Neorhizobium galegae: one gene and its partner. The protein of the gene in region 2 interacts with the protein of the main gene of each other region in a pairwise test. Links are inferred from orthologs where the notes say so. Each region holds a gene or a part of one and is shown on either strand. Other genes may lie near its edges. The genes, in order: LZK81_RS11925 and LZK81_RS20800.

What was found.
Region 1: the proteins of LZK81_RS20800 (region 2) and LZK81_RS11925 interact in binary tests that used the Escherichia coli proteins (3 or more experiments, as listed by UniProt). The link is inferred for Neorhizobium galegae from one-to-one orthologs.

What each region holds. Positions count from the first base shown.
Region 1 is NZ_CP090095.1:2,372,012-2,382,070, reverse strand. What follows is about bases 4,027-6,925. They hold LZK81_RS11925 (single-stranded DNA-binding protein), read left to right. Parts: upstream 4,027-5,151; coding sequence 5,152-5,700; downstream 5,701-6,925. Other genes in these bases: LZK81_RS11920 (HPP family protein), read right to left, coding at 5,750-6,898; uvrA (excinuclease ABC subunit UvrA), read right to left, coding at 4,027-4,904. In the rest of the region: LZK81_RS11940 (NAD(P)H-hydrate dehydratase), read left to right, coding at 1-1,149; LZK81_RS11935 (DUF72 domain-containing protein), read right to left, coding at 1,146-1,958; more of uvrA, read right to left, coding at 1,983-4,026; LZK81_RS11915 (MarC family protein), read right to left, coding at 7,003-7,632; gyrA (DNA gyrase subunit A), read left to right, coding at 7,860-10,059. UniProt on the Escherichia coli protein: Plays an important role in DNA replication, recombination and repair. Binds to ssDNA and to an array of partner proteins to recruit them to their sites of action during DNA metabolism. Acts as a sliding platform that migrates on DNA via reptation.
Region 2 is NZ_CP090095.1:4,219,485-4,230,488, forward strand. The notes cover bases 834-3,772. They hold LZK81_RS20800 (primosomal protein N'), read right to left. Parts: upstream 3,445-3,772; coding sequence 1,222-3,444; downstream 834-1,221. Other genes in these bases: LZK81_RS20795 (DUF4345 domain-containing protein), read right to left, coding at 834-1,173; LZK81_RS20805 (AAA family ATPase), read right to left, coding at 3,494-3,772. Also shown: LZK81_RS20790 (F0F1 ATP synthase subunit delta), read right to left, coding at 1-514; more of LZK81_RS20795, read right to left, coding at 775-833; more of LZK81_RS20805, read right to left, coding at 3,773-4,636; LZK81_RS20810 (GNAT family N-acetyltransferase), read right to left, coding at 4,690-5,619; LZK81_RS20815 (tyrosine recombinase XerC), read left to right, coding at 5,772-6,707; LZK81_RS20820 (TraB/GumN family protein), read left to right, coding at 6,805-7,884; LZK81_RS20825 (cytochrome b), read right to left, coding at 7,898-8,389; LZK81_RS20830 (GFA family protein), read left to right, coding at 8,624-9,016; lpdA (dihydrolipoyl dehydrogenase), read right to left, coding at 9,092-10,498; LZK81_RS20840 (SDR family oxidoreductase), read right to left, coding at 10,524-11,004.

The DNA of each region.
Region 1 (10,059 bases), 1.8 Mb from region 2 along the record:
GCCTATCGGCCGCAGGCCGGCGACGTGGTGGTCGACGCGTTGTTCGGTGCCGGCCTGACCCGCAACGTGCCGGACATTGTCGCGGAGGTGATCCGCAAGGTCGGCGAGGCGGGGGTATCAGTTCTTGCGGTGGACCTGCCGTCCGGTCTCTGCGGGAGGCGGGGCGTCCCGCTCGGCGCCGCCTTCCTGGCCGCCCATACGGTCACTTTCATGACTCGCAAGCCGGGTCACCTGCTGCTGCCGGGCAGGTCTCTCTGCGGTGACGTCGAGGTTTTCGATATCGGCATTCCGGCCCGCATCATCCGCGAGGTTACCGGCAAGATGAGAGAGAATGGACCCGAATTGTGGAGTGGTCTGCTGGCCGAGCCGGAAAGCGACACCCACAAATATCGCCGCGGACACCTGGCCGTGTTCTCGGGCGAGGCTGGCAAGACGGGTGCGGCTCGGCTTTCGGCGGCCGCAGGCCTGAAGGCGGGGGCAGGCTTGGTGACGGTCGGTTCGCCAAGTGATGCCATGCCGGCCAATGCGGCCTCGCTGACCGCGATCATGCTGCATCCGGTCGACACGGTGAAGGACCTGGAAAACTGGCTTCGCACGGCGAGGCTTGCCTCTTTCGTGCTCGGGCCGGGATTCGGCATCGGCAAGAAGGCGAGGCAGTTCGCGCTGGCATTGAAGGATCGGCCGCTGGTGCTCGACGCGGACGGAATTACCTCCTTCAAGGAAAAGCCCTCAGATTTGTTCGATGCCTTTGCCGGCGGGGAGCCCCATCTGGTGCTGACGCCGCACGAGGGCGAATTCGCCCGCCTGTTTCCCGACATCGCCGCGGATGACAACCTGAGCAAGGTGGAAAAGGCGGTGGCGGCTTCCGCCCGCGCTCACGCTGCCATTGTCTACAAGGGCGCCGATACGGTGATCGCTGGCCCCGACGGTCGCGCTTACATCAATACCAACGGACCGCCGTGGCTGGCGACTGCCGGTTCCGGCGACGTTCTGGCCGGCATGATCGGCGCATTGCTCGCCCAGGGCATGCCCGCCTTCGAGGCGGCCGCTGCGGGCGTCTACCTGCATGGAGAAGCCGGAAAGCGGGCGGGCAGGGGCATGACGGCCGAGGACCTCGCCGCCCATGCCGGCATCGGGCTGGATCCCTAGCGTCGGCTTTCGAGGAGTTCGCGCATCGCCATCGCGCCATAGGGCGCGTTCACCTTCCCCTCGTGGATGAAGAAGGCGAAGACGTCGCGCGGCTTCTTCTTGACTTCACGCTTCTCGTCAACCAGCGGCAGATCGTCCGGCACGCCGCCTTCCGCCCAGGTTTCCAGCCTTTTCGCCCAGGCCTTCATATCCTCTTCCGCATAACAGGTCTTGATGTCGTCCGACCCTTTCTGCAGGCGCGCGTAGACGAAATCCGCCGTGACATCCGCGATCATCGGATAGTCGAAATGGTCGGCACAGACGGGCGCGATGTTGTATTTCGAAAGCAGCGCGATGAATTCAGGCACCTTGAAACTGTCGTTGCGGACCTCGACCACATGGGTCAGCTTCAAGCCATCGAGCTTGTTCGGCAACAATTTCAGGAAGGCCTCGAAATCGTCGGCCTCAAACTTCTTGGTCGGCGCGAACTGCCAGAGCAGCGGCCCGAGATGGTCGCCAAGCTCGGTCAGGCCCTGGGTCAGGAACTTCTCAATCGATTCTCCCGCCTCGGCCAAAACCTTGCGGTTGGTGGTGAAGCGGCTCGCCTTCAGCGAAAAGATGAAGCCGTCCGGCACTTCCGATGCCCATTTGGCGAAGGTCTCGGGCTTTTGCGATCCGTAATAGGTGCCGTTGACCTCGATGACCTTCAGCTTGCTTGCGGCATATTCGAGCTGTTTTTTCTTGGCCAGTTTTTCAGGGTAGAACGTGCCTTCCCACGGCTCGAAGGTCCAGCCGCCGATGCCCGTGCGAATAGTGCCGGCTTTGGTCATGAATTGCCTCCCTTGTGCGGAGGTTCACTCCGCCGCTTCCACCTTCTTGACCGGCCGCCGCTCCAGCAGTTCCTTCAGGAAATGGCCGGTATAGGACCGCTTTTCCTTGACGATCTGCTCGGGCGTGCCGGCCGCGATCACTTCGCCACCGCCGGTGCCGCCTTCCGGGCCGATATCGATGATCCAGTCGGCGGTCTTGATGACCTCGAGATTATGTTCGATGACCACCACGGAATTGCCCTGGTTCACCAGTTCCTGCAGCATTTCCAGAAGCTTGGCGACGTCATGGAAATGCAGGCCGGTCGTCGGCTCGTCGAGGATATAAAGCGTGCGTCCCGTCGAGCGTTTCGACAGTTCCTTGGCTAGCTTGACGCGCTGCGCCTCGCCACCCGAAAGCGTATTGGCCTGCTGGCCGACCTTGATGTAGCCGAGGCCGACATCGAAAAGCGACTGCAGCTTGTCGCGCACCGCCGGAACCGCCGAGAAGAACTCGACGCCTTCCTCGACCGTCATGTCGAGCACGTCGGCGATCGACTTGCTCTTGAAGGTCACGTCGAGCGTTTCGCGATTGTAGCGCTTGCCGTGGCAGACGTCGCAGGTGACGTAGACGTCCGGCAGGAAGTGCATCTCGATCTTGATGACGCCGTCGCCCTGGCAGGCTTCGCAGCGGCCGCCCTTGACGTTGAACGAGAAACGGCCCGGCTGGTAGCCGCGGGCTTTCGCCTCTGGCAGGCCGGCAAACCAGTCGCGGATCGGCGTGAAGGCGCCGGTATAGGTGGCCGGGTTCGAACGCGGCGTGCGGCCGATCGGCGACTGGTCGATATCGATCACCTTGTCGATATGCTCGAAACCGTCGATCCTGTCGTGCTCGGCGGGGATTTCGCGGGCGCCCATGACGCGGCGCGCGGCGGATTTGTAAAGCGTCTCGATCAGGAAGGTCGACTTGCCGCCGCCGGACACGCCTGTCACAGCGGTGAACACGCCGAGCGGAATGGCGGCGGTGACATTTTTCAGGTTGTTGCCGCGGGCGCCAAAAACCTTGATTTCCTTGCCCTTCTTCGGCTTGCGGCGCTCCGCCGGTACCGGCACGCCGAGCTCGCCTGACAGATATTTGCCGGTCAGCGATTTAGGATTGGCCATCACCTCGCTGGGCGTGCCTTCGGCCACCACCTGTCCGCCATGGATGCCGGCTGCCGGGCCGATATCGACCACGTAGTCGGCACTCATGATCGCGTCTTCGTCATGCTCGACGACAATCACCGTATTGCCGATGTCGCGCAGGTGTTTCAGCGTATCGAGCAGGCGGGCATTGTCGCGCTGGTGCAGGCCGATCGACGGTTCGTCGAGCACGTAAAGCACGCCGGTCAGGCCCGAGCCGATCTGCGAGGCAAGCCGGATGCGCTGGCTTTCGCCGCCGGAGAGCGTGCCGGAATTTCGCGACAGGCTGAGATAATCGAGGCCGACATCGTTCAGGAACCGCAGGCGTTCGCGGATCTCTTTCAGAATGCGGACTGCGATTTCGTTCTGCTTGGCGTTCAGCTGTTCCGGCAGCACCTCGAACCAGTCGCGCGCGATGCGGATCGACATCTCGGTGACCTGGCCGATATGCAGCTTGTTGATCTTTACAGCGAGTGCCTCCGGCTTCAGGCGATAGCCGTTGCAGGCCGGGCAGGGGGCTGCCGACATGTACCGTTCGATCTCCTCGCGCGCCCAGGCGGAATCTGTTTCCTTCCAGCGGCGCTCGAGGTTCGGCACGATGCCTTCGAAATTCTTGACCGTCTTGTAGGAGCGGGCGCCGTCGGCATAGTGGAATTCGATCTTTTCCTCGGTGCCTTCGAGGATGGCTTTCTGGGCCTCCGCAGAAAGCTCGTTCCAGCGGCTGGACAGCTTGAAATCGAAAACTTTGCCCAGTGCTTCGAGCGTCTGGTTATAGTAGGGAGACGTGGATTTCGCCCATGGCGCAATCGCGCCGTCGCGCAGCGTGCGGGCAGGCTCCGGTACGATCAGCGCCTCGTCCACCTTCTGTTGCGAGCCAAGGCCGTCGCAGGTCGGGCAGGCGCCAAAGGGATTGTTGAACGAAAACAGCCGCGGCTCGATTTCCGAAATGGTGAATCCGGAAACGGGGCAGGCGAACTTTTCAGAGAACAGCACCCGTTCGTGCGTCTCGTTGAGAGACTTGTTCGCAGATCCGCCGGCCGAAGTCTCTTCCGGCGGCAGCGGCTTGTCGGCGAACTCGGCGACCGCCAGCCCGTCTGCCAGTTTCAGCGAGGTTTCGAGACTGTCGGCCAGACGCGCGGCAATATCGGAGCGGACCACGAGCCGGTCCACGACGATATCGATATCGTGCTTGTATTTCTTGTCGAGCGCCGGAACGTCGGCGATCTCGTAAAATTGCCCGTCGACCTTGACGCGCTGGAACCCCTTTTTCATCAGGTCGGCGAGTTCCTTCTTGTACTCGCCTTTGCGCCCGCGGATCATCGGCGCCAGAATATAAAGACGCGTGCCTTCCTCGAAGGCGAGGATGCGGTCGACCATCTGGCTGACCGTCTGGCTCTCGATCGGCAGGCCCGTCGCCGGTGAATAAGGCACGCCGACGCGCGCAAAAAGCAGGCGCATATAGTCGTAGATTTCGGTGACCGTGCCGACCGTCGAGCGCGGATTGCGCGACGTCGTCTTCTGCTCGATCGAGATCGCCGGGGAAAGCCCGTCGATCTGGTCGACATCCGGCTTCTGCATCATTTCCAGGAACTGGCGCGCATAGGCCGAAAGACTTTCGACATAACGCCGCTGGCCTTCCGCATAGATCGTGTCGAAGGCGAGCGAAGACTTGCCCGAACCGGACAGGCCGGTCATGACGATCAGCGAATTGCGGGGCAAATCGAGGTCGATGCCCTTCAAATTATGCTCGCGCGCACCACGTATGGAAATGCTCTTCAGTTCGCTCATCTTCATGCTCTCGGGAGGATCGAAGGCCCTTATGTAGTGATTGATCCACGACTGTCGAGACGAAACTGCTGCCATGCAATGCCGTTCCCGAGTCGGTTGACAGCACTATAAGAATAAAATAGAACAAATAAAGAACAAATTTGCCTGTGGATTAAAGATCGCAAAAACCCAATGGCTGGGCCCGATGGGCTAGAGTGCCGCGATTGATTTTTGGTGCCGTTACCGGGCGGCAGATGAGGTGATGAATATGGCTGGTAGTGTGAACAAGGTAATCCTGGTGGGGAATGTGGGGGCTGATCCTGAAATCCGCCGGACGCAGGACGGCCGGCCGATCGCCAATCTTCGCATTGCCACGTCCGAAACCTGGCGTGATCGCAACAATGGCGAACGCCGCGAGAAGACCGAATGGCATACGGTCGTCGTCTTCAACGAAGGTCTCTGCAAGGTCGTTGAGCAATATGTGAAGAAGGGCGCCAAGCTCTATATCGAAGGCGCGCTGCAGACCCGCAAGTGGCAGGACCAGACCGGCAACGACCGCTATTCAACGGAAATCGTGCTTCAGGGCTTCAACTCGACGCTGACCATGCTGGATGGCCGCGGCGAGGGCGGCGGCGACCGTGGTGGTGCTGGCGGCAATCGTGTCGGCAATGATTTCGGCGGCAACGACTTCGGCGGCGGTGACGATTACGAGCGCCGGCCTGCGGCGGGCGGTGCGAGCCGTGGCGGTCAGTCCTCCGGCGGTCAGCCGGCTGGCGGCAATTTCTCGCGCGATCTCGACGACGACATCCCGTTCTGATCGGTCGGTCGCCATCGATTTCTGAAACGGCAGCTGCCTGAATTATCGATCAGGCGGCCGCCTTGTCGGCGAGCATCGCGACCAGGACGTCCGATTGCGAGAGAATGCCGACCAGTTTGTTGTTCTCCCGGGTTACCGGCAGGTAGTGCAATCCCTCTTCGGCGAAGATGACGATCGCGTCTGCGATCGGCGTGGCCGGGCCAACCGTCTTGACCGGCGCTGTCATGATGTCCTTGACCGTGTCGTTCGGCGCGCTGGCGCCCGACAGAACCAGGCGCAGGCGCTGCGCAAATCCGATTTTTGGCCGCCCTCTCGTCCAGTTCGCCTTATCGAGGAAATCGGTCTGGGTGACGATGCCGACCACTTCCGCCCTGTCGTTGGTGACCGGCAGGGCCTTGAAATGGTGGGCGCGCATCAGGTCGTGCGCCTCCTTCAGCGAATTGTCCGGAGCCACCGCCACCACATCGCGTGACATGATGCTGGCGCAATCGAGATGGCCGGCACGCCGGCGATAGGAGCGCAGTTCCGTCCGCCGCAGGATCGTTTCTAGGTCGTCGCGGTCGATATCCAGGAACTCGTCGTATTCTTTCAGGACATCGTCGAGGTCGGAAGAGGTGAAGCCGATGCGCTGGATCGAGGCGGGATCGGTCGTGCCGTGATCGGCCGTCGCCGGCTTGGCCGCGTGCGGGTACCGACGTCCCGTCAGATTGTTGAAGACCAACGCGATCAGCAGCAGGGCCAGCGAATTGCCGGCGATCGGCCAGATCACGAAGCCGTATCCGAGTTCGTGGATCGTCGGCCCGCCGAGCACGGCGGTGAGCGCGATCGCCCCGCTTGGGGGATGCAGGCACCGAAGCGTCATCATCGCGGCGATGGCAACGGCGATCGCCACCGCCGAGGCCAGGAATGGGTCGGTTATCAAAAGAGCGGCGGTCACGCCGACAAGGGCGGCGACGGTATTGCCGCCGAGGATCGACCACGGCTGTGCAAGCGGGCTGGAAGGCACCGCAAACAACAGCACGGCCGAAGCCCCCATGGGGGCGACCAGCGCCGGAAGCGTTGCATCCACCTTCAAAGCCAGGCTTCCCAGCAGGCCCGTCACCAGAATTCCCGCGAGCGCGCCCAGTGCAGCGCGCAGTCTTTCCCTGGGGCTGACGGGGGTGGCTTCCGGCAGGAGCCGGCGCAACAGGCGGCGCATCATGGAGACCTTCGAGTGAGGTGAGATGAATCGCGTTTTAGCAGAAAATTCCGCTCTGTCGTCCGTGTCTTACCTAAGGCTGGGTCTTACCTAAAGACTGAGACCTAAAGATTGAAGGCCGAGCGCACCCCGTCGACGACGAACTGAACGGAGAGTGCCGCGAGGATGACGCCGAGCAGGCGGGTGAGGATCGCCCTTCCGGTGACGCCGAGGAAACGGTCGAGCCGCTCGGCGACCAGAAGCGTCGCGTAGACGAGCAGCATGATCAGCGCGATGACACCGATGAAGAGCGCACGGTCGACAATGCCGGGCAGGGTGCCGGAAAGCAGGACGGTGGCGGAGATCGCGCCTGGCCCGGCAATCAGCGGCAGCGCCAGCGGAAACACCGCGATATTGTGGATGTGGTCGATGGTGATCGCCGCCTGGGATGTCTTCTCCTTTCGCTCCTGGCGTTTCTCGAACACCATTTCGAAGGAGATCCAGAAGAGCAGCAGGCCGCCGGCGATGCGGAAGGCCCCGATCGAAATGCCGAGCAGCCCGAGCACGCTCGAACCGAACAGCGCGAAGACGGCGAGGATGCCGAAGGCGATCAGCGATCCTCGGAACGCGACCTGGCGGCGCTGGAGGGCGGTCATGCCGACGGTCAGGCCCAGAAAGACCGGCGCCAGCCCGGGCGGGTCGAGTGTCACGAGCATCGTGGTCAGGGCATTGACCAGCATATCGGGGGTCGCCATATCCTCTCCCTGTCAGGCTGCAATCCTTGCAGTCGCATGCGAAGATTGTTAGGACAGGCCGGCAGCGAAAGAAAGCCCACCCCGTCAGCGTCGCGGCATGTTTCGACCTTGTCCAAAAGCCGTGTTAAAGCCGCAAAAGCTGTTCAAAACCATTGTGGAAATTGGCGCTCGGAACCGCTTTCCGCTATAAAAAAGAAACTGATTCCGAACAGAGATCGTGATCCGATTTGACTGAGCAAAGCACACCCGGCGGCGGAAAGCTGCCTCCAGGCATCGAACCCATTTCCATCATGGAAGAGATGCAGCGGTCCTACCTCGATTACGCCATGAGCGTCATCGTCAGCCGCGCCCTTCCTGACGTCCGCGACGGACTGAAGCCGGTCCACCGGCGCATCCTGTACGGCATGTCGGAACTGGGCATCGACTGGAACAAGAAATACGTTAAATGCGCCCGTGTAACCGGGGACGTGATGGGTAAATTCCATCCGCACGGCAACTCGGCGATCTATGACGCGCTGGCGCGCATGGCCCAGGATTGGTCGCTCCGCCTGCCGCTGATCGATGGTCAGGGCAATTTCGGTTCGATCGACGGCGACCCGCCGGCGGCCGAACGTTACACCGAGTGCCGCCTCGAGAAAGCGGCCCACGCCCTGCTCGACGATCTCGACAAGGAAACCGTCGATTTCCGCGACAACTACGACGGCACGCTGTCCGAGCCTGTCGTTGTGCCGGCGAAATTCCCGAACCTTTTGGTCAACGGCGCAGGCGGCATCGCCGTCGGCATGGCGACCAATATCCCGCCGCACAATCTGGTGGAAGTGATCAACGGCTGCATCGCCCTGATCGACAATCCGGCGATCGAACTGCCGGAAATGATGGAAATCATTCCCGGTCCGGACTTTCCGACAGGCGCCCTGATCCTGGGGCGGTCCGGCATCCGTTCCGCCTACGAGACCGGCCGCGGCTCGGTGATCATGCGCGGCGTCGCAGCAATCGAGCCGATGCGCGGTGATCGCGAGCAGATCATCATCACCGAAGTTCCCTTTCAGGTGAACAAGGCGACCATGGTCGAGAAGATCGGCGAGCTGGTGCGTGAAAAGCGCATCGAGGGCATTTCCGACCTGCGCGACGAATCCGACCGCCAGGGCTACCGGGTCGTCGTCGAGCTGAAGCGCGATGCCAATGCGGACGTGATCCTCAACCAGCTCTATCGCTACACGCCGCTGCAGACCTCCTTCGGCTGCAACATGGTGGCGCTGAATGGCGGCAAGCCGGAACAGCTCGCGCTGCTCGACATGCTGCGCGCCTTCGTATCCTTCCGTGAGGAAGTGGTTAGCCGACGCACGAAATACCTGCTGCGCAAGGCTCGCGAACGCGCCCACGTCCTGGTGGGCCTTGCGATCGCGGTCGCCAATATCGACGAAATCATTCTCCTGATCCGTCGCGCACCCGATCCGCAGACGGCGCGCGAGCAGTTGATGACCCGTCGTTGGCCGGCTCAGGACGTCGATGCGCTGATCCGCCTCATCGACGACCCGCGCCACCGTATCAACGAGGACGGCACCTACAATCTGTCCGAGGAACAGGCGCGTGCCATCCTCGAACTGCGTCTCGCACGCCTGACCGCACTCGGTCGTGACGAAATCGGCGACGAGTTGAACAAGATCGGCGCGGAAATCAGCGATTATCTCGATATCCTGTCATCGCGTCTTCGTATCCAGACCATCGTCAAGGACGAGTTGATTGCCGTCCGCGACGAATTCGGCACGCCGCGCCGCACGCAGATCCTTGAGGGCGGCCTCGAAATGGACGATGAGGATCTCATCGCCCGCGAGGACATGGTCGTCACGGTTTCGCATCTCGGTTATATCAAGCGCGTCACGCTCGGCACCTACCGTGCCCAGCGTCGCGGCGGCAAGGGCCGTTCCGGCATGGCGACGCGCGACGCGGATTTCGTCACGCGCCTGTTCGTGGCCAATACCCACACGCCGGTTCTGTTCTTCTCCTCGCGCGGCATCGTCTACAAGGAAAAGGTCTGGCGCCTGCCGATCGGCACGCCGCAGTCGCGCGGCAAGGCGCTGATCAACATGCTGCCGCTGGAGCCCGGCGAACGCATCACCACGATCATGCCACTGCCCGAGGACGAAACGACCTGGGAGAACCTGGACGTGATGTTCTCGACGACCCGCGGCACCGTTCGCCGCAACAAGCTGTCGGACTTCGTGCAGGTGAACCGCAACGGCAAGATCGCCATGAAGCTGGAGGAGGAGGGCGATGAAATCCTCTCCGTCGAGACCTGCACCGATCAGGACGACGTGCTGCTGACCACCGCGCTCGGCCAGTGCATTCGCTTCCCCGTCGACGACGTGCGCGTCTTTGCCGGCCGCAATTCGATCGGCGTACGCGGCATCACGCTCGGCGAAAGCG
Region 2 (11,004 bases):
AAGTATCGATCTGACGAGAACCGACCTTGACGACCAGTCCGCCGAGGATCGACGGGTCGATGGTCACGGCGATTGCCACGTCTTTGCCGGTTACGCCCTTCAGCGCCGACTTGAGTTCGTTTTCCTGCGCTTCGGAAAGCGCATGCGCCGAGGTGACCTCGGCAGTGATTTCACCACGATGCTCTGCGGCGATCTGGCGGAAGGCGCGGATCATGCCGGGCATCGCGAAAAGGCGACGATTGCCGGCAACGACCTTCAGGAAATTGGCGACGAGACCGGAAATGCCAGCCCGCTCGGCAACCGCGAGCACGGCCTTCTGCTGATCTTCGGCGGAAAATACCGGGCTTGCGACCAGGCGTCGCAGGTCTTCACTCTCATCCAGCAGCGCCTGAAAACGATCAAGATCGGCACCGACCTTGTCGATCGAACCAGCCTCGAGGGACAGTTCGAAAAGCGAGGAAGCATAACGCTCCGCTACACCGGAAATAAGCTGGGACGTGTCAGCCACGGGCACAGTTTCCCTGTATTGCCATCCAAGCGCCAGACCCTACGGGAGAGGTGAATCAAGAGCTTGAAATCGTTTGATTTTTTTCAGAACCTGCAGAGCTCGCGCCCTACCCTTTCCGACTTTCGCGGTCCGTCTAGCATAGGCTGTAAGGACTCGCAACACGCCTGATAACGGAAAAAGCCGGACACGCAAGGGCTGAGAGCGATTTTATACCGGAAGCGGCAGGATTTTCGGCAGGCAACCGCCTGCAATCTTCGAATTATGCGTCAGATATAGTCGAAGAAGTAGGCGAGCGGCCCGCCGGCGAGCACAACTTGAAGTAGGGAAAATGCCATGTTTCTGGGAGTGAAGCCTCGATCCAGGGCACAGGACAGCAACCGCCCTAGGGCCGCAAATCCGAGCGCAATGCCAAGCGTCAGGTAGATCCAGTTCTGGGCGAGCATGATCGCCGCAACACCGAAGCCCAGATGATGGGCGCCGGCGGAGCGGACCGCGGCATAACCTTCCGGCCGCACCTCGCCGATCTGGAACGCCGTCAGGCGCAGAACGACGGCGGGAAACAGGAAGACGAGAAGACCGAGCACGGCAGTGGCCGCCGCACAGACAAAAGCCACCTGCTCGCCGAGTTCAGTGGGAAAATAGAGTTCCATGTCGCCTCGCATCATTCGAATCGCCAAGATTCTAGCGCAAGCGGTAAACAACTCGCAAAGAAGCTACAGAAAACTCTGCGGGTCGATATCGAGCTGGATCTGCACCGAACCGCGCTGTTTCGGGCCGTTTTCCAGCATCGCCCGCAGAAACGCCTGCATGTCGGAATTGCGCCGTCCATGTACCAGCAGCCGGAAGCGATGCCGCCCGCGCACCAGCGCCAGCGGCGCTTCCGCCGGCCCCAGAACCGAAATGCCCGTGACCTTCGGCGCAGCCGCCCGCAAGCCTCTCGCATGGATTTCCGCATCCGCACGGGTCTCGGCGGAGACGATCAGCGAGGCCAGCCGGCCGAACGGCGGCAGGATCGCCTTTTCCCGTTCGGCGATCTCGCGTTCGTAAAAAGCCCCGGCATCGCCCGAGACGATTGCCTGCATCACCGGATGCTGCGGCTGGAAGGTCTGCAGAAGGCCATGGCTCTTGAGACCGGTTCGCCCCGCGCGGCCGGTCACCTGGCTCAGAAGCTGGAAGGTGCGCTCCGCGGCGCGGGGATCGCCGTTGGACAGGCCGAGATCGGAATCGACGATGCCGACCAGCGTCATCAGTGGAAAATTATGGCCCTTGGCGACGAGCTGCGTGCCGATGACGATATCCGCCTCGCCCTTGGCAATCGCCTCCAGCTCGATCCGCATGCGCTTGACGCCACCGAGCAGGTCCGACGACATCACGATCGTCCGCGCCTCCGGAAAATGTTTTTCGACTTCCTCGGCAATCCGCTCGACGCCCGGCCCGCAGGCGACGAGATGGTCGAGCGTACCACATTCCGGGCAAGCTTCCGGCGTGCGTTCCGAATAACCGCATTGATGGCACTGGATCTGGCTCTTGAACCGGTGCTCCACCAGCCAGCTCGAACATTGCGGGCACTGGAAACGGTGGCCGCAGACGCGGCAGAGCGTCAGGGGCGCATACCCACGCCGGTTGAGGAACAGCAGCGACTGCTCGTTCCGCTCGAGAGTTTTCTTCATGGCCCGCAAAAGCACCGGCGACAGAAAGCCGCCGCGCTCCGGCGGGTGGCGACGCATGTCGATCAGATGCAGGTCCGGCATCGCCGCATCGCCGAAACGGGTCGGCAGGTGCACGGTGTTGTAGCGGCCGGCCAGACCATTGACCTGGCTTTCCACCGAAGGCGTTGCCGAGACGAGCACGATCGGAAAATCGCCGATCCGGGCGCGCACCACCGCCATGTCGCGGGCATTGTAGAAGACCCGGTCCTCCTGCTTGTAGGCGGGGTCGTGCTCCTCGTCGACGATGATCAGGCCGAGATCCTCGAACGGCAGGAACAGGGCCGAACGGGCGCCTGCCACAACCTTCACCTCCCCGGTCACCACCCCGCGCCAGACCTTTTCACGCATGCGGGGGGCAAGATCCGAATGCCATTCGCCGGGCTTGGCGCCGAACCGCTCCTGGAAACGTTCGAGGAAGCTTGAGGTGAGCGCGATTTCCGGCAGCAGGATCAGCACCTGTTTGCCGCGCCTCAAGGTTTCGGCGATGGCCTCGAAATAGACCTCCGTCTTGCCCGAGCCGGTCACGCCGTCGATCAGCGAGGTGGAGAACCCGCCTGCCCGGATCGATTCCAGGATCTCCACTGACGCCTGTTTCTGCGGCCCCTCGATACGCGGGCTCGTATAGTCCGGATCGGGCCTCGCCACGACCGGCGGCGGGGCTAAAAAAACCGTCTCGAATATGCCCTGCGCGGTCAGTCCATCGACGACGCTCATCGAGACGCCTGCAGCATGCGCCAGCCCGCTGCGTGTCCACGGGATCTCCTCCTCACCGGCAAGATCGAGCACCCGGGCACGCGCCGGCGTCAGCCGCTCCGGCTGGCCGCCGAGATAGCGCAGGCCTTCGACCATCGGCTCGGGATCGAGTGCTGCCGGTGCGCGGATCGCCATGCGCGCCACAAGACCCGGCGGCGACAGCGTATAGCTCGCCACCCAATCGACGAAATCGCGCATCTCCTTGGAAAGCGGCGGGCAATCGAAGACAAGCGTGAGCGGCCTCAGCTTCTTGGGGTCGAGCTTGTCGTCACTGTCGCCGTCCCAGACGACGCCGATCAACTGCCGCGGGCCGACCGGCACCTGAACCACCGAACCGGGCTCCACATGCACACCTTCCGGCACGGCATAGCTATAGGCGACCGGCACCGGCAGCGGCACCAGAACCGGCACCACCCTCACCAATGACGGCGCTTCAAACAGCGAACCGAAGAGATCGGACGAATCTATGCCCATGGGCGGCGACCATGCCCAAACCCGGAACAAAAGGGAACCCTAAACAGGATCACTCATCCTCGTCTTCGTGGTCGATGACGCCGGTCAGCCGCATGCCGTCGATCCAGGTGGCGCCTTCCTTTCGGATCACCCGCCGCGGCCGCGTGCCGCAACGCTCCTGGACGGCGGAGGCAAGCAGTTCCGAATGGGTGACGATCCAGATCTGGCTGTGGCGCGCGGCCTGCGCGATCATGTCGGCGAGCGGCGCCAGCATGTCCGGGTGCAGGCTCGCCTCCGGCTCGTTGAGTGCGATCAGCGGCGGCTGGCGATAGGACATCAGCGCCGCGGCGAGCCCGAGGAAACGGATCTGGCCATCGGAAAGCTCGCGCGGCTGAAAAATCCGTTTGGGGAAATCGGGAAATACCAGACCAAATTCCGCATATTCACCCGGCTCAGGCACTTGCAGTTTCGCCCCGCCAAGAGCTGCAGCAACGGCGCTGTCGAGCTCCACCGTGTCCCCACGGGTGTGGACGAGCGTCGCGAACACCGCCGCCATGTTACCGCCGTCCTGATCCAGCAGCGGCGAGGTAACGGCAAGGCAGGGCTGCCGCAGGGCGGAATCCCGATCCGTTCGAAAACCATGGAAGAACCGCCAGCCGTCGATCAATCGCCGAAAAGCGCCGACTTCCGGATAGTGGCCGGCATCGCCGAGCAGCGCGATTGCCGTTTCCGAGGTCATCGCCTTTTCGGGATACTCCTCCATCCGGCCGCTTGTCCCGCGCACCATGATCCCCGGCCCGGTGCGTTTCATCATCGTCACGGGCCGCGAACCGGTTTCAACGACAAGCTCCTCTTCCTTCACCTGCGGCTCGAAGGCAAAGCCCGCGGCATCGATAGGCGGACGAAGCCCCGCCTCGACCCGGTAGCGGAACGTCACCGCCCGCTCGTCATCAAGAACCTCGACTTCGAGCTTGATGCGGAAATTCTTCTCCTGACGGCGCTGCCCAGACCAGAGCGCAGACGCCATGCCGCCTTCGGCAGCGATCTCATAGGCCAGATTTCCGCGCACCGCCGCCTGCACCAGCTGCAGCGCACGGTAGAGATTGGATTTGCCGACGCCGTTCTCGCCGATAAACAGATTGACGCCGGCCAGATCCATCCGGATCGAGCGCAGCGAGCGATAGTTGGCGGCAAACATCGAGCGAAGCAGCATGCGCTACTTCTAACCGAAGAGCCGGATGGAAAAAATACCGCTGAGCCCCGGCTTCACGCCGCCGACGCCGTCTGCGCCTTCTCGGCGGGCTTGAACACCGCATCGCCATCGGCGGCAAGCTCGAACACCGTGTGCTGTTCCAGCGCCTTGGTGACCTCCGTCATATCGCCATCCAGCGCGCTCGGCGGGATCATCTGACCGACGGTGAAATCGAAATGGTCGCCCTTTTTGTTCAGCAGCTCGTAGAACACCGTCATGTCGCGCAGTTCCGTCGACCACTTGGCGAACCAGTAGAACAGGCCGGAATTGCGGGCCCGCATGTGGATCGGCAGGATCGGCAGATTGTACTTGCGGGCGAGGCTGACGGCGGATGTCTTCCACGGGCGCTCGTTCAGCCTGCCGTCCGCCCAGTAGGCGATGCGCCCCGAGGGAAACAGCACCATGACCTTGCCGTCCGCGATCGTCTTGTTGGTGAGCACCAGCGTCTCGCGGGCCTTGAGCTTGGTCTTGTATTCCTCCCGCCATTCGACGGGGATGATCATCTCGGAAAAACGGGGATTGACGCGCACCGCGTCGCGGTTGGCGAACACCATCATGTCCGGACGGCGCGACTTCAGGAGGTCGAAGACGGCAACCCCGTCGGCGATCCCGGTCGGATGGTTGCTGACGAGAATGAAGCCTCCCTTTTCGGGAATGCGCTCCGCATTGGCGACCGTCACATCCAGCTTCAGGAGGTCGCTCATGTATTCGAAGCATTGGAAGCCGCTGAGCGTCGAGATGTCGTTGGCGAATTTGATCGCCCGTCCATAACGCAGCAGCGTGTAGAGAAACGGCCGCATCACCGGCCAGAGCGGGTTCTGGACGATCCGCTGGCCGCGTTCGGCGATCAGTGTGTCAACGATGTGACCGGGTCTGCCTTGTGAAACGAGGGCGATTGTTTCCGCGAACTGTCCAAAAGTGGTCGTAGAATCACGGCGCGCCATAGAAACTCCCGCAGGCAGGACCTGCTTGGTATGGCAGCCCCGTATGATCGAACGATGACATCGTTACCCACGACTAAGGCAGTCTTAGGGATTTCGTAACGCCGTCCAGAGCAATCTGGGGCGCAACCAATCCAAATTCAACGGGGCCGACAGTGAATGAGCTGCTGATTATCGCCGCACCCGATCTCGTGGAAAAACGTCGCGAATGGCTGGAGAGCCTGGCAAACGAACGCCGGCTGTCGGACAACACGCTCGATGCCTATGAACGCGATACGCGGCAGTTTTTGACGTTTCTGACCCGACATCTGGCAGGTCCCGCAAAAATTTCCGATATCCACACCCTGCGCCCGGCCGACCTGCGCGCCTTCCTGGCTGCGCGCCGCCGGGACGGTTCCGGAGCAAGGTCGCTCGGCCGGCATCTCGCGGGGCTTCGTTCATTTCTTCGTTATCTCGAGCGCAAGGGCCTGGTGAACGCCGCAGCCGCCGGTGCCATCCGCGCTCCGAAGCAGCCGAAGTCCCTGCCAAAGCCGCTGACCGACCGCCAGGCGCTCAACCTCGTCACGACAGGTGCCCAACTGCAGGAGGAGCCGTGGATCGCCGCCCGCGATGCCGCCGTGCTGGCCCTGCTCTACGGCTGCGGCCTTCGCATCTCCGAGGCCCTGGGTCTCAGACCAACGGACCTGACGCCGGGCGCGACAACTCTGCGGATCACCGGCAAGGGCGGCAAGACCCGCCTCGTGCCGCTGCTGCAGGCGGTGTTCGATGCCGTCGCCACCTACAGGAAACTCTGCCCCTACCATCTGGAAGCCGAAAAGCCGCTGTTTCGCGGCGCTCGCGGCGGCCCACTGCAGCCGGCGATCATCCAGCGGGAAATGCAGAAGCTCAGGAGCGCCTTCGGACTGCCGGAGACGGCAACGCCGCATGCGCTGCGGCATTCCTTCGCGACCCATCTGCTCGCCGGCGGCGGCGACCTGCGCACCATCCAGGAACTGCTCGGCCATGCCAGCCTTTCGACGACCCAGGTCTATACCGGCGTCGATTCGTCGAGGCTTCTGGAAGTCTACGACCGTGCCCACCCCCGTGCGTAGCCCCTAGATCTGCCTGAACGAAGTTTTAACCAGTTGCGTTAAGCGCTTATGCAGCCGCCATCGCTAACATGTCGGCAACTTTCAGACGGATGACATGATGACTCCCGCCTTTGCCTCCTCCACCGGCGCTTTGATCAAGCGCGCCCAAGGTTTCGTGCTGTGGCTGATCGCGGCTGCCCACGTCCTGGCGCTTGCCTCTTTCCTTCTCGTCCTAGGCTCACTGTCCCCTGCACGGGCGGAAACGCCCGCATGCGACGGCCGGAACCTCCTCGAAGAGATGAAGGCCGAAAAGTCACCGCTCTACGAGCAGATCGTCGCAGAAGGCGCCAAGGTGCCGAACGGCAAGGGCATATTCTGGAAGATCGAGAAGGACGGGCTGGCACCATCCTATCTGCTCGGCACCATGCACGTCTCCGACCCGCGGGTGCTGAAAATGCCGCTCGGCGCTGCTGAAGCCCATTCCAAGGCAAAGACGATCATCATCGAGTCCGACGAGGTGATCGACGAAAAGAAGGCCATGGCCGCGATGCTGGCGAAGCCGGAACTGATGATGCTGACGGATGGCAGCACGATCGATTCGCTGTTGCCGAAGGAAGACGTCGCGCTACTCGAAACCGGTCTGAAGGCGCGCGGAGTGCCGCTCTCGGCGGTCTCGCGCATGCGGCCGTGGATGCTGATGGCGCTCGTTTCCGTGCCGGCCTGCGAGCTTGCCCGCAAGGCCCAGAACGTCGCCTTCCTCGACAAGAAGATCGCCGAACAGGCAACGGCCGAGGGCAAGCCCGTCAAGGGCCTGGAAACGCTCGAAGAGCAGGCGGCGGCGCTGAACGCCATCCCGATCGAGCTGCACCTCAAGTCGCTGATCGAAACCATCAAGCTCGGCAAGCGCGTCGACGATGTCTTCGAGACGCTGACGGAAGTCTATCTTTCCGGCGAGATCGGCCTTGCCATGCCGATGCTGAAAGCCGTCGCACCCGACGGAACCGAGGACGAGGCCGGTTATGGCGACTTCGAAAACCTGGTGGTCAGCAAGCGCAACCATGTGATGGCCGATCGGGCAGCCCCAATCCTCGATCAGGGCGGCGCCTTCATGGCCGTCGGCGCTCTTCACCTGCCCGGCGAGGAAGGCCTTGTCGAGCTCTTCCGGAAGAAGGGCTTCAAGGTGACGGCGGTCAATTGACACCGCCCATCCTTCATCGACCACTCGTCATCCGCTTCAGCACATCGGTCTTCCAGTAGAACTGGTGCACCAGCGCGCCGCCGATATGGGCGACGATCAACGTCCACATCAAAAGTTTCAGCGGTCCCGCATGGGCGAAGCCGGCTGTCGCGTTGCCGAAGAACCAGGCGCCGATGCCGGCAAGCGGCATGGCGACAAAAAGCGCGTAAAAAGCCCAGTGGCTGATCTTCGCCACCACCCGCAGGAACGGCGGCTCTTGTCTTGGCTCCGGCGGCACACCTTGCACCAGCCGCAGACAGAGCCGGATCAGGCCGAGAACCAGAACGCTGATACCGACATAGGCATGGATGTTGGCCGCGCTCACCTGTTCCGGCGTCAGCGCCTGGCCGCGGAACATCAGCCGCGCGGCAGTCTCCACCGCATCGGTGAAAAGCAGGTTGAAGAGGATCAGCGCCGCCATTAGCCAATGCAGGATACGCTGAGGCAAGGTGAACGAGAGAGCCATTTCTCGGCCTTTTCAGAAGATTGGAACAATGGGATCCAGTCTATGGCCGTTTGCCGGAGGCTCAAGCGAAAGCGGCAAGCCTGTCCAAGATTTAATCCTGGAATTGACCGATCGCAATTCCAGGCCGTGTGTTCGGCTGGTAGCGATGAACGTTATCGTCCGCTGCGGACAATTGCACCGAAGGCGCTGCTCGGTGTAAAAATTCCGGCCGCTTGATCTTGGAGGAGACGCGACATGGATCGATTTACCGGTGGTTGCCTGTGCGGCAACGTGCGAATTGTAGCGTCGGGACTGCCGTACCGGGTCGGCCTCTGTCATTGCCTCGACTGCCGCAAGCATCATGGAGCACTTTTCCACGCTTCCGCGATATTTCCCCAGGATGCGGTGACGGTCGATGGCGAGACACGCGATTACGCCGGCCGGTTTTTCTGTCCCCGCTGCGGCTCCTCTGTTTTCGCACGCACCGCGGACGAGATCGAAGTCAACCTCGGATCCCTGGATGCCCCCGACCAGCTGATGCCAACCTACGAAAGCTGGATCATCCGCCGCGAGTCCTGGTTGCCGCCGTTTCCGCTCACGAGACGATACGAACGCGATCGTGATGCCACGGGCCGCTTCGAGGGGTAGATCGCACTAACGGCGAAAGGGCAGGACAATGTCCCACCCTTCCTGATCATACTGGCATGAAAGCACCAGACGCGCTCACATATGGATCGGCTTGAAGAAGGTCGCGAGTGCGGCTTCCTTGACGGCCTCCGACATGGTCGGGTGGGCATGGCAGGTGCGGCCGAGGTCTTCCGAGGAGCCGCCGAATTCCATCAGCACGGCGATCTCGTGGATCATCTCGCCGGCGCCGAAGCCGACGATATGGCCGCCGAGAACCCGGTCGGTGTCCTTGTCGGCCAAGAACTTCACGAAACCGTCCGTCGCCAGCATGGCGCGGGCGCGGCCGTTCGCCGTGAACGGGAACTTGCCGACCTTGTAGGCGATGCCTGCAGCCTTCAGCTCTTCCTCGGTCTTGCCGACGGACGCGACTTCCGGCTGGGTATAGACGACGCTCGGGATGACGTCGTAGTTCACATGGCCATGCTGGCCGGCGAGGATTTCCGCCATCGCCACACCTTCGTCTTCCGCCTTGTGGGCAAGCATCGGTCCCTTGACCACGTCGCCGATCGCGTAGATGCCTTCGACATTGGTCTTGAAGTGGCCATCGATCTCGACGCGGCCGCGATTGTCGAGCTTGACGCCCGCTTCTTCCAGGCCGAGGCCTGCGGTGTAGGGCTTGCGGCCGGTAGAGATCAGCACGACGTCGGCTTCCAGCGTCTGGGCGTCACCACCCTTGACCGGCTCGTAGGTGACCTTGGCGCCATTGGCGGTCTTTTCGACGCCGGTGACCTTGGCATCCGTGCGGATGTCCATGCCCTGCTTGGCCATCATCCGCTGGAACTGCTTGGAGACTTCGCCGTCCATGCCGCCGAGCAGCTTGTCGAGATATTCGATCACGGTGACCTTGGCGCCGAGGCGCGACCAGACCGAACCGAGCTCCATGCCGATGACGCCGCCGCCGACCACGATCAGATGCTGCGGCACCTTTTCGAGCGCGATGCCGCCGGTGGAGGAGATGATCACCTTCTCGTCGATCTCGACATTGACGCCCGGAATGCCCGCAACGTCGGAGCCGGTGGCGATGACTATGTTCTTGGTCTCAAATTCCTGGACCTTGCCGTCGTCGCCGGTCACCGAGACCTTGCCGGCCGAGACGATCTTGCCGGTACCGATGAAGCCGTCGATCTTGTTCTTCTTGAACAGGAAGGAGACGCCGTCGACGTTCGACTTCACGGTCGCGTCCTTGTGAGCCATCATCTTTTCGAGATTGAGTTTTGGCGCGGAGACCTCGACGCCGAGCGCATCCATGCCGTGGGCGGCGTGAGCGAACATCTCGGAGGCGTGCAGCAGCGCCTTGGAGGGGATGCAGCCGATGTTGAGGCAGGTCCCGCCATAGGTGGCGCGCTTTTCCACGACCGCGACCTTGAGGCCGAGCTGGGCGGCCTTCACCGCGCAGACGTAACCGCCGGGGCCGCTTCCGATGACGACGACATCATAAGCCATAGTTCTTTTTCCTTCTCTTCATCTCTTAGCGCCCGCCGCTCACGTCGAGTATGGCGCCGGTTACGTAGGAAGCCGCTGGCGACAGAAAATAGAGGACGGCATCCGCCACTTCTTCCGCCCTGCCCGGCCGTTGCATGGGAACGCTGGACGCCATATCGCGCGCCCGGTCCGGCAGGCCGCCGGACGCGTGGATATCGGTGTCGATAATGCCCGGGCGGATCGCATTGACGCGCACGCCTTCGGTCGCGACTTCGCGCGCCAGGCCAATGGTCAGCGTGTCGATCGCCGCCTTCGAAGCTGCGTAATCGACATATTGTCCCGGAGAGCCCAGCTTGGCAGCCATCGACGAGATATTGACGATCGCGCCACCCTTGCCGCCGTGTTTCGTCGACATGCGGCGCACCGCCTCTCCGGCACACAGGATCGAACCGGTGACATTGACCCGCATCATTCGCTCGATGCGTTCGGCGCTCATCTCGTCGATGCGCTGCGGCATGTCGACGATC